DNA from 2 places in the Cellulomonas sp. NPDC089187 genome. Region 2 is predicted to be linked to the other one. Evidence: predicted binding sites of a transcription regulator. Region 2 holds the regulator's gene; the other holds the start of a gene.
The links. The regulator Rex, encoded in region 2, represses fermentation and respiration genes when NADH is low (regulators of the CRP and FNR family bind a similar motif). The targets are predictions, from matches to a motif close to CTTGTGAANNNNTTCACAAG.
Positions count from the first base shown of each region.

Region 1: the regulator Rex is predicted to act here: its motif matches at 5,522-5,541, upstream of adhE (bifunctional acetaldehyde-CoA/alcohol dehydrogenase).

Region 1 covers NZ_JBFBHI010000003.1:24,323-31,598, forward strand. Annotated here, with positions in the region: gene AB0N78_RS08320 (AGE family epimerase/isomerase) at 1-185, opposite strand, end outside; gene AB0N78_RS08325 (beta-phosphoglucomutase family hydrolase) at 460-1,230, shown strand; gene AB0N78_RS08330 (glycosyl hydrolase family 65 protein) at 1,227-3,737, shown strand; gene AB0N78_RS08335 (Na+/H+ antiporter) at 3,826-5,466, shown strand; gene adhE (bifunctional acetaldehyde-CoA/alcohol dehydrogenase) at 5,605-7,276, shown strand, end outside.
Region 2 covers NZ_JBFBHI010000003.1:490,950-498,225, forward strand. Annotated here, with positions in the region: gene AB0N78_RS10585 (cytochrome c biogenesis protein ResB) at 1-1,625, opposite strand, end outside; gene AB0N78_RS10590 (cytochrome c biogenesis protein CcdA) at 1,627-2,451, opposite strand; gene AB0N78_RS10595 (TlpA disulfide reductase family protein) at 2,448-3,041, opposite strand; gene AB0N78_RS10600 (histidine phosphatase family protein) at 3,038-3,679, opposite strand; gene AB0N78_RS10605 (MarR family transcriptional regulator) at 3,716-4,186, opposite strand; gene AB0N78_RS10610 (YceI family protein) at 4,286-4,831, shown strand; gene AB0N78_RS10615 (redox-sensing transcriptional repressor Rex) at 4,953-5,585, opposite strand; gene AB0N78_RS10620 (glutaredoxin family protein) at 5,595-5,867, opposite strand; gene AB0N78_RS10625 (HAD-IB family hydrolase) at 5,903-6,784, shown strand; gene AB0N78_RS10630 (GNAT family N-acetyltransferase) at 6,802-7,276, shown strand, end outside.

The DNA.
Region 1 (7,276 bases), 470 kb from region 2:
AGGGCATACACGTGGGTCATCCGGCAGGTGATCCACAGTTCCCAGGGACCGGACTGTGGGCGACCGACCTCGTCGAGGCGGGTGAAACCTCCCGCCGGGTCGGCGGCGGCATGTCCGAAGGACAGCAACCGGTCAGTCTCGGACTCCAGCCAGCGATGATGCGCGGGCGTCGTCAGCCACGTCATGTGGCTCAGGGTAGTGGTCAGCGGCGTCGATGCCGGTGGGATCGGGCATTTCGGCTGTGATCTGCCGAACACTCGGTACCCACCCGTAGGTCCACCTCTCGCGGGTCATTGGTACCGAGCGCAGGCCCGTCGTCCGCTCATCCGTCCGCTTCGGGCTACTCGGGCGCTTCGATCCAGACCGATGGTGCGTTGACACGGTCCGACCAGCCACCACACTGGTGTCACCGGCCCTCCGGTGCCCTCCCCTGCCCGCGTCCCCCCGCCCTGGAGCACTGTGTCCCACGATCCCGCGCGCCTGAGCAGCACCCTCGACCAGCTGGACGCCGTCCTCTTCGATCTGGACGGGGTGCTCACCCCGACCGCTGTCGTGCACATGCACGCCTGGTCCCGGCTGTTCACCCCGGTGCTCGCCGCCCACGGCGCGACGCCCTACACCGACGCCGACTACTTCGCGTACATCGACGGTAAGCCCCGCTACGACGGCGTGCGCAGCCTGCTGACCAGCCGCGGCATCGAGCTGCCCTGGGGCGACCCCTCGGACGGCCCGGAGGCTGAGACGGTCTGCGGCCTGGGCAACCGGAAGAACGCCGTCTTCACCGAGGTGCTGCGCACCGAGGGCGTCACCCCCTACCCGGGATCGGTGGCGCTCGTGGACGCGCTGATCGCGGACGGCAGGAAGGTCGCCGTGGTGTCCTCCTCCCGCAACGCTGTGCCGGTGCTGGCCGCCGCCGGCCTGACCGACCGCTTCCCGGTGGTGGTCGACGGCCTGGTGGCCGCCGAGCGCGGACTGCCCGGCAAGCCCGCCCCTGACACCTACCTGGACGCCGCCGCGCAGCTCGGGGTGCCCGCCGCCCGCGCCGTGGTGGTGGAGGACGCCGAATCCGGTGTCGCCTCCGGCCGCGCCGGTGCCTTCGGGCTGGTGGTCGGCGTCGATCGTGGTGCCGGAGCCGACACCCTGATCGAGAACGGCGCAGACCTGGTCGTCCAGGACCTGGCCGAGTTGCTGTCCCCCGAGACCACCCACGACGGAAGCACCGCCCTGTGAACCACTCTTCCCTGTTCACCCCCGACCCCATCGACCGGCACCGGTTCCCACCGGATGCCTGGGGCCTGCGGGAGACCCGCTACGACGCCGGCGATCTGGGCCGTTCCGAGACGCTGTTCGCGGTCGGCAACGGCTATCTCGGCATGCGCGGCAATGTCGAGGAGGGCCGGGATTCCTTCGCCCACGGCACCTTCATCAACGGCTTCCATGAGACGTGGCCGATCCGGCACGCCGAGGAGGCCTACGGCTTCGCCCGGGTGGGCCAGACCATCGTCAACGTGCCGGACAGCAAGATCCTGCGCTTGTACGTCGACGACGAGCCGCTGCTGCTGACCGTGGCCGACCTGCACGAGTACGAGCGGACCCTCGACTTCCGCGACGGGGTGCTGCGCCGCGAGCTGATCTGGCAGACCCCCTCGGGCAAGAAGGTCCAGGTCCGCAGCCAGCGCATGGTGTCCTTCACCGAGCGTCATCTGGCGGTGATGACCTACGAGGTCACCCTGCTGGACGCCGACGCTCCCGTGGTGGTCTCCAGCCAGATGCTCAACCGCCAGGACGGCCAGGACGAGTACCACGTGCGCGCCGCGGCGATGGGCGAGGGCTTCGACCCACGCAAGGCGGAGTCGCTGGAGAACCGGGTGCTGGTGCCGAGCCTGCACTGGGCCGCCGACGGTCGCTATGTGCTGGGCTACCGGGTCGCCGACTCCGGGATGACCCTGGCCGTGGCCGCCGACCACACCATCGACACCGAGAACTCCTACGAGGAGCGCTCCCTGGTCGAGGAGGACTTGGCCAAGCACGTCTACCGGGTGGACGCGAAGCAGGGCAAGACGATCACGATCACCAAGGTCGTGTCGTACCACTCCTCGCGCGGGGTGCCCGCCAAGGAGCTGGTCGACCGCTGCCGCCGCACCCTGGACCGGGTGGCCGCCGAAGGCGTCCAGCACCAGTTCACCGAGCAGCGGGCATGGCTGGATGCCTTCTGGACGCGCAGCGATGTCGAGGTTCCCGGGCAGCCGGAGCTCCAGCAGGCGATCCGGTGGAACCTGTTCCAGATCGCCCAGGCCACCGCCCGCGCGGAGGGCAACGGCATCCCGGCCAAGGGCTTGACCGGCTCGGGCTACTCGGGTCACTACTTCTGGGACACCGAGATCTACGTCCTGCCCTTCTTGACGTACACCTCGCCGCGGATCGCCCGCAACGCGCTCCGGTTCCGGTACACGATGCTGGACGACGCCCGCAAGCGTGCCGCCGAGCTGAACCAGAACGGTGCGCTGTTCCCCTGGCGCACGATCAACGGCGAGGAGGCCAGCGCCTACTACGCCGCCGGCACCGCGCAGTACCACATCGACGCGGATATCGCCCATGCCGTCAAGCAGTACGTCGCGGCGACCGGGGACCAGGACTTCCTGGCCCGAGAGGCGATCGACATCCTGGTGGAGACCGCCCGGATGTGGGCCGACCTCGGCTTCTGGCGCGGCCACAACGGCGACAGCACCTTCCACATCCACGGGGTCACCGGCCCTGACGAGTACACCACCGTGGTGAACGACAACCTGTTCACCAACGTGATGGCCCGCGCCAACCTGCGGGGCGCGGTCGACGCCGTGGACCGCCTGGCCAAGGACGACCCCGCCGCACACGCCGCACTGCTGGAGCGCCTGCACCTGACCCAGGACGAGCTGGACGAGTTCGCCCGGGCCGCCGAGCACATGGCGATCCCCTTCGACGAGCGACTGGGCATCCACCCGCAGGACTCGCAGTTCCTGGAGAAGGAGCTGTGGGACCTGGCCAACACCGACCCCAGCAAGCGTCCGCTGCTGCTCTACTACCACCCGCTGGTGATCTACCGGTTCCAGGTGCTCAAGCAGGCCGATGTGGTGCTGGCACTGTTCCTGCAGGGTGACCAGTTCACCCTGGAGGAGAAGCTCGCGGACTTCGACTACTACGACCCGCTGACCACCGGCGACTCCACCCTGTCTGCGGTGGTGCAGTCGATCATCGCCAGCGAGGTCGGCTACCAGGAGTTGGCGCTGCGCTACTTCAACTCCGCGGTCTACGTCGACCTGGCCGACCTGCACCACAACACCTCCGACGGGGTGCACGTCGCCTCGTTGGGCGGGGTGTGGAGCGCCCTGGCCTGCGGTTTCGGTGGCATGCGCGACCACGAGGGCGTCATCACCCTCGACCCGCGCCTGCCCGAGGTCTGGGACGGTCTGACCTACCGGATCACCCTGCACAGCACCCGGGTCCGGGTGGATGTGCGGCACACCGAGCTGCGCCTGACTGTCGAGGACGGCGAGGAGGCACAGCTGCTGGTCCGCGGCGAGGCGGTCACCGTCAGGGCCGGTGAGCCGGTCACGGTGACGCTAGCCCCCGCGCCCCGTCTGATCGGGACGCCGACCGTCCGGGACATCGAGGGCAGCCGCCGGGCGGACGGGACGCTGATCACCGCGTCGGTGCCGGACCACCCGGCGGTGACCCCGCCGCCCGCCCCCGCAGGCTGATCCACCACGGGTACCCAGGGCGCTCACACCCCTGGGTACCCGTGACCGGTTTATCGTCACTGGCAGTCGACTTCCGAGGGAGCTGCCCGTGGACCGTGCCCAGATCTTCGCCCTGATCGCCGGGGCCGTGGTGGTCACCGCCGTCTGCCGTCGTCGTGGTTGGTCCGCCCCGCTGGTGCTGGTGGCCGCGGGCCTGGTGGTGTCGTACATCCCGGGTGTGCCGGAGTACGACATCGACCCGCAGCTGATCCTGGAGTTCGTGCTGCCGCCGCTGCTGTTCTCCGCTGCGCGGTCCTCGTCGTATCAGGACATGCGGCGCTCGTTGAACTCCATCGTGCGCCTGGGCGTGGGCCTGGTGCTGGTCTCTGCGGTGGCGGTGGCCCTGGTGGCCTGGGCGCTGATCCCGGACCTGCCCTTCGCCGCGGCACTGGTGCTGGGCGCGGTGGTCGCTCCCCCGGATGCGGTGGCGGCTGCTGCGGTGGGCCGGAAGTTGGGTCTGCCGCGCCGGGTAATGACGGTGATTTCTGGGGAGAGTCTGATCAACGACGCCACCTCACTGACCCTGTACAAGGTGGCGCTGGCCGGTGCCGCCTCCGGGGCGTGGGCGTTCTCCGAGGGGCTGACCACCTTCGCGTTGGCCGTGCTGGTCGGGGTGGCGCTGGGTCTGGTGATCGGCTGGGTGGTGCACCAGCTGCGGCTGCGCTTCGACGACTCGGTGGTGTCCTCGACCATCGCGCTGCTCACCCCCTTCGCGTGCTACTGGGGTGCCGAGCACCTGGGCGGCTCCGGGGTGTTGGCCGTGGTCGCCGCCGGGCTGTACCTGGGCCATACCGCGCCGAGTGCCGGATATGCCACGCGGCTGGTGCAGGACCCGATCTGGGAGACCCTGGATCTGCTGTTGGAGTCCTTCACCTTTGCCCTGATCGGGGTGCAGCTGCCCTGGCTGATCGCGGATGTGAACGCCTCCAACCAGGGTCTGGGCACCGCGCTGCTGCTGGCCGCGGCGGTGCTGGGCACGGCGATGGTGGTGCGCCCGCTGTACGTCTTCGCCACCGCCTGGGTGGATCATCTGCGCCTGCCCGGCTCGCACCGCGACCATTCCGACGCCCTGTCGGTGAAGGAGTCGGCGGTGGTCTCCTGGGCCGGGATGCGCGGCGTGGTGACCCTGGCGGCGGCAGCCGGTATCCCCGCGTTGGCCGGGGGTGTCGCGTTCCCGGATCGGGCGACGCTTCAGCTCGTCGCGTACAGCGTGGCCATCGGCACCCTGTTGCTCCAGGGACTCACTCTGCCGTGGTTGATCCACCGCCTGGGGGTGCGTTCGGACGACGGCATTCGGGACCGCGCGCAGGAGGCTCGCCTGCGGATCTCCACTGCGAAGGCCGCCCAGCAGGTGATCGAGGAGCGCCGGGAGCAGTGGACACCGCAGATCGGTGCCAAGAAGGCGGCCCTGCTCACCCAGGGGCTGGCCGAGGGCATCGCGCGCAAGGAGAAGGCCACCGCGATCATGTTGGACCCGTCCATCGCCAGTGAGGAGGACCTGGCCCGGGTCAGCTCGAGCCGCAGCCGGGCGATGCAGGACCTGCGCCGGGACATCGTGGCTGCTCAGCGCGCTGCCCTGGTGGCCGAGCGGGATGCGGGCAACATCGACGAGGTCGTGATGCGTCAGGTGCTCCGGGAGCTGGATCTGGAGGACGAGTCCTTGGACGCCGCCCCCATCAATCGGATCTAGCCGAAACCCACTCAAAGCGCCCGGGTCGAAGGTCCGTGGGACATGGGGCCCAGACTTTGTGAATGCAATCACTTAGTCTGTTTTCACGAGGTCACCGTCGCCCTCAGCCCATCGGAATCGAGCACACGGGAGACCCGCGTGACCACCACCACGAGCACCGACACCGGCGTCACCGCCGCGATCGACCAGCTGGTCGCCGGCGCCACCAAGGCCCTGGCCGAGTACGCCCGCTTCACCCAGGAGGATGTCGACCGCCTGGTGAAGAAGGCCGCCGTCGCCGCCCTGGACCAGCACGGTCACCTGGCCGAGCTCGCCGTGAACGAGACCGGCCGCGGCGTGTTCGAGGACAAGGCCGTCAAGAACATCTTCGCCTGCGAGCACGTCACCAACTCGATGTCGTCCCTCAAGACGGTGGGCGTGATCAACGAGGACGAGATCAACGGCATCACCGAGATCGCCGAGCCGGTGGGCGTCATCTGCGCGATGACCCCGGTGACCAACCCCACCTCCACCGCGATCTTCAAGGCCCTGATCGCGCTGAAGACCCGCAACCCGATCATCTTCGCCTTCCACCCGAACGCGCAGCAGTCCTCCGTGGCCGCCGCCACGGTGGTCCGCGACGCCGCGGTGGCCGCCGGTGCCCCCGAGCACTGCATCCAGTGGGTCGAGGCCCCCTCGATGGAGGCGACCAGCACGCTGATGAACCACCCCGGGGTCTCCACGATCCTGGCCACCGGTGGCAACGCGATGGTGAAGTCGGCCTACTCCTGCGGCAAGCCCGCCCTCGGCGTCGGTGCCGGCAACGTCCCCGCCTACATCGAGAAGTCGGCCAAGCTCAAGCGTGCGGTCAACGACGTGGTGCTGAGCAAGGCCTTCGACAACGGCATGATCTGCGCCTCCGAGCAGGCCGTCATCCTCGACGACGAGATCTACGACGCTGCCCTGGCCGAGTTCGCCGTCCTGCACGCCTACAAGGTGAGCAAGAAGGAGAAGGCGCTGCTGGAGAAGTTCATCTTCGGTGTCGAGGCCAAGGGCAAGAACTGCGCCGACGCGAAGCTGAACCCCACCGTGGTCGGCAAGTCGCCGCAGTGGATCGCGGAGCAGGCCGGGTTCACGGTCCCCGAGGGCACCTCGATCATCCTGGCCGAGGTCTCCGGCGTCGGCCCGCACGAGCCGCTCACCCGGGAGAAGCTCTGCCCGGTGCTCGCCGTCCTGCGCGCCACCAGCACCGAGCACGGCTTCCAACTCGCCGAGCAGATGGTGGAGTTCGACGGTCTGGGTCACTCCGCCGCGATCCACACCCAGGACGACGCACTGACCGTCGAGTACGGCCGCCGGGTCAAGGCGATCCGGGTGATCTGCAACGCCCCGTCCTCCCTTGGTGGCATCGGCGACATCTACAACGCCTTCATCCCCTCGCTGACCCTGGGCTGCGGCTCCTACGGCCACAACTCGGTGTCCAACAACGTGTCGGCGATCAACCTGGTGAACATCAAGCGCGTGGGCCGGAGGAACAACAACTTGCAGTGGTTCAAGGTCCCGGCCAAGACGTACTTCGAGCCGAACGCCATCCGCTACCTGTCCGACATGGCCGACGTCGAGCGCGTCACCATCGTCACCGACTCCACGATGACCACCCTGGGATTCGTCGACAAGGTGCTGGACGTGCTGAACCGCCGCCCGAACAAGGTGTCGGTGCAGATCATCGACCAGGTCGAGCCGGAGCCCTCGGTGCAGACCGTGCAGGCCGGTGCGGCGCAGATGCGGCACTTCCGCCCGGACACGATCATCGCGCTGGGCGGTGGCTCCC
Region 2 (7,276 bases):
CGGTCCATCGCCCGGTCCAGCTCCGCCTGCAACCCCACGTCGTCGCCGCGCGCCAGAGCCGCGGCGGTGACCACTGTACGGCCAACCACAGGACCTTCGTCCTGGGAATCGGTGGGGTCTGCGTCACGGAAGCGGAGCCAGATCCGCCGTCGAGGGACGAACAACGAGGCGGCCAGTCCAGCGAAGGCCAGCAGCGCGAAAGTCAGCACCCAGCCCAGCGACGGGTCGTGCCGCAGATCCAGTGCCACGAACCGGGGCAGCGACTCGAAGCTGATCGTGCCGAGCCCCTCCGGCAGGTCCACAGTCTCACCCGGACGCAGGTACAGAGTGAGGGGGGTGCCGTCGTCCTCGGTGATCTGGGTCAGCCCGGTCTCGTCCAGTTGGTAGACGTTCTGCGGGATGCCGTCGTCCAACCCCAGGTCACCGGTCCAGACCGCGAGCGCCAGCAGCGGATCGTTCGGCTGCGGGTCGATGGAACGGTAGAGGTCCGCGCCGATGTTCTCCGCGGTGGGTAGCAGCACACCCTGGAGGCCGATCTGCGGCCCGGAGGTGACGTCAGGGACCTTGATCACGCCCTGCGAGGTGTACACCGTGTCCTGCGGGAGGAAGGGCACCGCGCCGGAGAAGGTCACCTCCCCGTCGGCGTTCCGGACGGTGACTTGGGGGGCGTAGCCATTGCCCTGGAGGTAGATCTTGGCGCCGCCGGTCTCCAGCGGGTGATTCACCTTGATCGTCTCCGCGGTGGGCTGCCCGTCGGGTTCGGTGAGGGTCACATCGGCGGTGAAGTCGCGGGATTGCAGGGTGTCCGGATCGAATCGGCTCTCGAAGGAGTCCAGACGCAGGCTGAACGGTGACAGCGAGGACGCCCGGAACGCGGTGCCGGACTCGAAGGTGTCGTAGTCGCTCTGGGTGTTCGCGAACGCCCGGCCCTCGACGATGATCGCCTGCCCGCGGTAGTGCAGCATCTGCCCGGCGGCGATGGACACCAGCAGGCCGACCAGCGCCAGGTGGAACACCAGGTTGCCGGTCTCGCGCAGATACCCGCGCTCGGCGGCGACACTCCACACGCCCGTGCCCTCGTCCCGGATGTCGACCCGGAACCGTCGTCCGGCGCTCAGCACCCCGGCGGCCCGGCGCGCGGCCTGCTCGGGGCTGGCGTCCAGCGTGCCGTCGGCCTTGGCGGGGAACCGGTCGAAGCGTCGCGGTGCCCTCGGCGGACGGCCGCGCATCGCACGCCAATGCTGCCTGGAGCGCGGCAGGATGCAGCCCACCAGGGAGATGAACAGCAGCAGGTAGATCGCGGAGAACCAGACCGACGAGTACACGTCGAAGAACTGCAACCGGTCCAGGAGCGGCCCGAGTGTGGGGTGGTCGGCCAGATAGGTGGCGACCTTGTCGGCGTCCTGGGCGCGCTGTGGCCACACCGTGCCGGGCACCGCCGCCACTGCCAGCAGCATGAGGAGCAGCAGCGCCACCCGCATGCTGGTCAGCTGCCGCCACATCCAGCGCAGCCAACCGACGACGCCCAGGCTGGGCAGCACCGGCGCTGTCGGCCCCGTGGGGGTCGACCCGGAGTCGGCGAAGGCGTCCTCCAGGCCCTCCGGGCGGTAGCTCTGCTGGGTCATGTCACACCGCCGGGATGAAGGGCTGGGAGTCGGTCAGGATGCCCTGCAACCAGGACGCGAGGTGGCCCCACAGGCCGGTGACCATCGCCAGGCCGAGTGCGATCAGCAGTCCGCCGCCAACCCGCATCACCGCGAGCCGGTGCCGCCCGAGCCAGTCGAGCACCCGTCGACTGCGCTGCACCCCGAAGGACACCAGCACGAAGGGCACCCCGAGCCCCACGCAGAACGCCAGGGCGAGCAGCGCGCCACGACCGGCGGAGCCGCCGTCCAGGGACATCGCGAGGATCGCAGCCAGGGTGGGTCCGATGCAGGGGGTCCAGCCGATGCCGAAGGTCACGCCGAGCACCGGGGCACCCCAGAGCCCGGCGCGGGGGGCGATCAGTCGTCGCCGGTCCTGCTGCCAGAACGGGAGCAGGCCGCAGAACGCCAGGCCCATCACGAGGGTGATCACGCCCAGCACCCGGGTCACCGGGTCCTGCCATTGCAGGAGCAATCGGCCGAGCGAGCCCGCCAGCGACCCGTAGGCCAGAAACACCGCGGTGAATCCGGCGACGAACAGCAGCACACCGAGCACCAGTCGTCCGCGGGCCGGGGCAGGGGCGGCCGTCTGGGTGCCGAGCCGTCCGGGTTGAGCGGGCAAGGCTCCGGTCGGGGCGACCGCCGCCGACATCCCGCCCAGGTAACCCAGGTACCCGGGCACCAGCGGCAGCACACAGGGTGAGGCGAAGGAGACCAGTCCAGCGAGCACCGCCACCGGCACGGCGACCAGCAGCGACCCGGTGGCGGCGGTCTGCGCGAAGCTGTCGCCGACGGAGGCCGGGATCACGCCGGGTCCTCGGCCAGGGCCTCCTCGACCAGTGCGCGCAGGGTGGAGCCCTCGGCCATCCCCACGATCCGGGCGAAGACCTTGCCCTCGCGATCGAGGACGACGGTGGTGGGGGTGGCCTGGATCGGCACGACGCCCTGCAAGGAGGCCACCGCAGCCTTGTCCCGGTCGTCGATGCTCGGGTAGGGCACGTCGAAGGTGCGCTGGAAGGACTCGGCGGCACCCGCGTCGTCCACCCCGTTGATTCCGAGCACATGCAGGCCTTGGTCGGCGTACTCGTTCGCGATGTCCACCAGGTCCGGGGCTTCCTCCCGGCAGGGCGGGCAGGCGGCGTACCAGGTGTTGAGGATCACCACGTCGCCGAGCCAGTCCGCGGTGTCCTGGGTGGTGCCGGCATAGTCGGTGCCCGCGACCTCGACCGGTCCCTGGCGCTCGTCCACCGACCAGGAGGTGAAGGAGCCGTCCTGGGACTGGTAGCCCGCGTCGGTGGTCGACTCCCCGGAGGTGGTGCCACCGGAGCAGGCGGTGAGGGCGAGGAGTCCGGCGGCGAGTGCGCTGGCGACAGCCCGGCGGCTGATCCGGGGGGTCATGCGCCGGCCACCGCCGAGGCACCGGGCAGCAGGTCGGCGGCGGGCTCGGAGTACCCGATGCCGACCAGCCGGTCGTCCTCGTAGGTGATGCTGGTCAGGGAGGCGAGCGAGCACTGGCGACGACGCGGGTCGTGCCACAGCCGCCGGTTCTCCAACGCCAGGCGGGTGATCCACACCGGCAGCTGGTGGCTGACCAGGACGGCCTCGTGCCCGCGCGCCTCGTCCCGGGCCTGCTCGACGACGGCGACCATCCGGGCGACCTGTTCGGTGTAGGGCTCACCCCAGGAGGGCCGGAACGGGTTGATCAGCTTCGGCCAGTGCCGGGGATGACGCAGCGAGCCGTCGCCGACCCCAAAGGTCATGCCCTCAAAGTGGTTCGCTGCCTCGATCAGGCGCTCGTCGGTGCGGATCTCCAACCCGAGGGCGCTGGCGATCGGCGCGGCGGTCTCCTGCGCGCGTTGCAGCGGTGAGGCGTAGAGCACCGTGATCCCGCCCTTGGCGGCCAGGTGGTCGGCCACCATCTGCGCCATCGCCACACCGCGCTCGGAGAGGTGGTAGCCGGGCAGGCGGCCGTAGAGCAGACCCTCCGGGTTGTGCACTTCTCCGTGCCGCATCAGATGGACGGTGGTGGTGACCATGGCGTCAGTCTCGCAAACCGTTCTGGGTGCTCGCGCCTACTCGTCCGCCGCGGACTCGTTCAGCGCGGCTCCGACGGCGGCCATCGCCTCGCCCAGCGCGCGCATCTGCTCGGTCGTCAGCGCGTCGACCAGGTAGGTGCGCACGGAGGTCACATGCGAGGGTGCGGCCGCCACCAGGCGCTGGTGACCGGCGGGGGTCATCGTGCAGTTCACCCCGCGGGCGTCCTGTGCGCAGGGGGTGCGTTCGACCAGTCCGGCGTTCTCCATCCGGCGGATCGTGTGGGTCAGGCGGCTGCGCGAGTGAGCCAGCTCACCGGCCAGCTCGGACATCCGCAGCGTGCGCTCGGGCGCCTCGGACAGCCGCACCAGCACCTCGTACTCGCCCAGCGACAGGCCGGTGTCCCGCTCCAGCTCGTGCCCGAGGACGTCCAGCAGACGCGCGGTGCCGTCGCGATAAGCGCGCCACCAGCCCTGCTCGTCGTCACTGAGCCACTTCACGTCGGTCACCGGACCATCCTCTCGCACGTCCTCTTGCATCCTCGCGTCCACTGTAGTAGAAATCTCAACTATCAGCGATTGACGCTTCAACTAACGAGGATGGACATCATGACCGCTCTGCCCACCGGCCTGGTCGCCGGCACCTGGAACATCGACCCGTCGCACACCGAGGCCTCCTTCACCGTGCGCCACGCCGGCATCTCCAAGGTGCGGGGCACCGTCGCCGTGACCGGTGGCGCGATCACCGTCGGCGAGGACCTCGAGGTCTCCGCCGTCACCGCCACCCTGGACCCGTCCACCATCACCACCGGTGACGCGGGCCGCGACGGCCACCTCAAGAGCGGCGACTTCTTCGATGTGGAGAAGTTCGGCGAGTGGACCTTCACCTCCACCGCGGTCAAGGCGGACGGCGAGGACTACATCGTCACCGGCGACCTGACCATCCACGGCGTGACCAAGTCCGTCGACCTGGCCGTCGAGTTCGGCGGTGCCGCCACCGACCCGTTCGGCAACCAGCGCGCCGGCTTCTCCGCCACCCTGCCGATCTCCCGCAAGGACTTCGACCTGACCTGGAACGCGGCCCTCGAGACCGGCGGCGTGCTGGTCTCCGACAAGGTGAACATCGCGCTCGAGGTCTCCGCCATCAAGGGCTGACCCTTCCCGGGAGTGGGTGCTGGCGAGCCCAGCCGCCGCCGGCACCCACCCCGCACGGACCCGCGAGGGCCCGGCCACGCACATCCCCTGCCGTGGCCGGGCCCTCGCGCTGTCCCAGGCGTCAGCTCTCGGCGCTGAGCCGCCGCGCGTGGAAGGCCACGATCTGCAACTCCGAGCCCAGATCCACCTCGCGCACCTCGACGTCATCGGGCACCCGGACCGTGCGCGGGGCGAAGTTCAAAATGCCGGACACACCGGCAGCGACCAGGCGGTCCGCGGTCTGCTGCGCGGCCGACGCGGGCGTGGCCAGGATCGCGATGGTGGCCTGCCCGTCGGCGACGACCTTCTCCAGCTCCGTCGCATGCCGCACCACGTGACCGGCGACGGTGGTGCCCACCACAGCCGGGTCGGTGTCGACCAACCCGACCAGCTCGAAGCTACGGTCGGCGAACCCGGAGTAGGTGGCCAGCGCGTGCCCGAGGTTACCGATGCCGACGATGACCAGTCGGCGCTCCTCGGTCATCCCGAGCACCTGGGCGATCTGACGGCGCAGACTGTCGACCTCGTACCCCACGCCTCGACGCCCACCGGCACCCAGGTAGGACAGGTCCTTGCGCAGTTGGGCCGGGGACGCTCCCACCAGGTCGGCGAGCTGGTCGGAGGACACCGTGTGTGCCCCCTCCGACGCGAGACCGCCGAGCGAGCGCAGGTATCCCGGCAGTCGGGCGACAGTGGTCGACGGCAGCGGGCGCACGGTCCCAGGTTAGGGCTTCGACGACCGTTGCAGGGCTGCGACGAGCAGATCTGTGTCGATCTGCCAGTACCCGGCCCGCCGACCGTCCACCTCCAGCACCGGCAGCAGCTCCCCGTAGGCCGATCCCGCCGGTCGACCGTCACCGGTCAGGGCATCGGGCAGGTCGACGTCGACCTCGTGCCAGTCGTCACCGCAGACCTCCCGGAGCACGGCACGGGCGGACTCGCACAGGTGGCACCCCTGACGGGTGAAGAGCGTGACGCGACTGTCGGCGGTGGGCACAGGACGAGCCTAGGCCGCATGGCTACAGTGGCCGGGTGCCCGAGCCCACCGAGCCCCGACCCGTCGATGCCACGACGGCCAAGGGGCGAGCATCCGGGCAGGTCGCGGCAGATCTGGCTGCACAGCACGGACCAGACGCCCGGGTCGCGGCGTTCTTTGACGTCGACAACACGATCATCCGGGGCGCGAGCGCGTTCCACCTGGGGGTCGGTCTCTACCGGCGCGGGTTCTTCAAGACCAGCGACATCGTGCGGTTCGCGCTGCACCAGATGCGCTACCTCGCCTTCGGTGAGAACAAGGCGCAGATCGCTGAGGTGCGCGACCGGGCGCTGAGCATCATGCGCGGACGTTCGGTGGCCGAGGTACTCACCATCGCCGAGGACATCTACGACGAGGTGCTCGCCCTGCGGATCTTCCCGGGCACCCAGCGATTGTTGGACCAGCACCTGAGCGCCGGACACCAGGTCTGGCTGGTCACCGCCACCCCGGTCGAGATCGGCGACCTGATCGCCCGTCGGCTGGGGGCCACCGGCGCGCTGGGGACCGTCGCCGAGCACACCGACGGGTTCTACACCGGACGGCTGGTCGGCGACATGATGCACGGCCAGGCCAAGGCTGAGGGCGTCCGGACGCTCGCCGAGCGCGAGGGACTGGATCTGAGCCAGTCCTTCGCCTACGGCGACTCGGCGAATGACGTGCCCGTGCTGTCCGAGGTCGGATTCCCCTGCGCGATCAACCCGGACGCCCGGCTGCGACGGCACGCGGCAGAGGTCGGCTGGCCGATGCGCGAGTTCCGCAACCGTCGGGCCCGGACCCGACGCGGGGTGGACGCGGCGACCGCAGCGGGCTCGATCTGGGCACTGGCGCTGATCGCGCGGACCCTGCGCCGGACCATCCGCAGCCGGTGGGGACGATGACGGACAGGGGTGGTCCAGTGCCGGTCCAGGCCGACTCCCCGGCGACCGGGTCCACGCAGACGATCCGACCGGGCCAGCTGGTCATCCGGCCAGCGCTGACCGCTGAGGCGCACGCGGTGGCAGAGCTCGCGGCCGCCACCTTCCCGCTGGCGTGCCCGCCGGACATGCCGAACGCCGACCAGCAGACCTTCATCGCCGGACATCTCACCGCGGCGCACTTCGCCGAGCATCTGCGCACCCCGGGGCATCTGGTCCTGGTCGCGGAGCACGAGGGGGCGCTGATCGGCTACACACTGACCCTGATCGGCGAGCCGCTGGATCAGGATCTGGGTGCGGTGCCGGGCACCGCCTACCTGTCCAAGTGCTACCTGATACCCGCCGCTCAGGGCACCGGGGTCGCCGGCCGACTGATGACCGCCACCCTGGACGCCGCCCGCGCGAGCGGTGCGCCCGCGGTCGTGCTCGGGGTGAACGGCCAAAATGCGCGCGCCC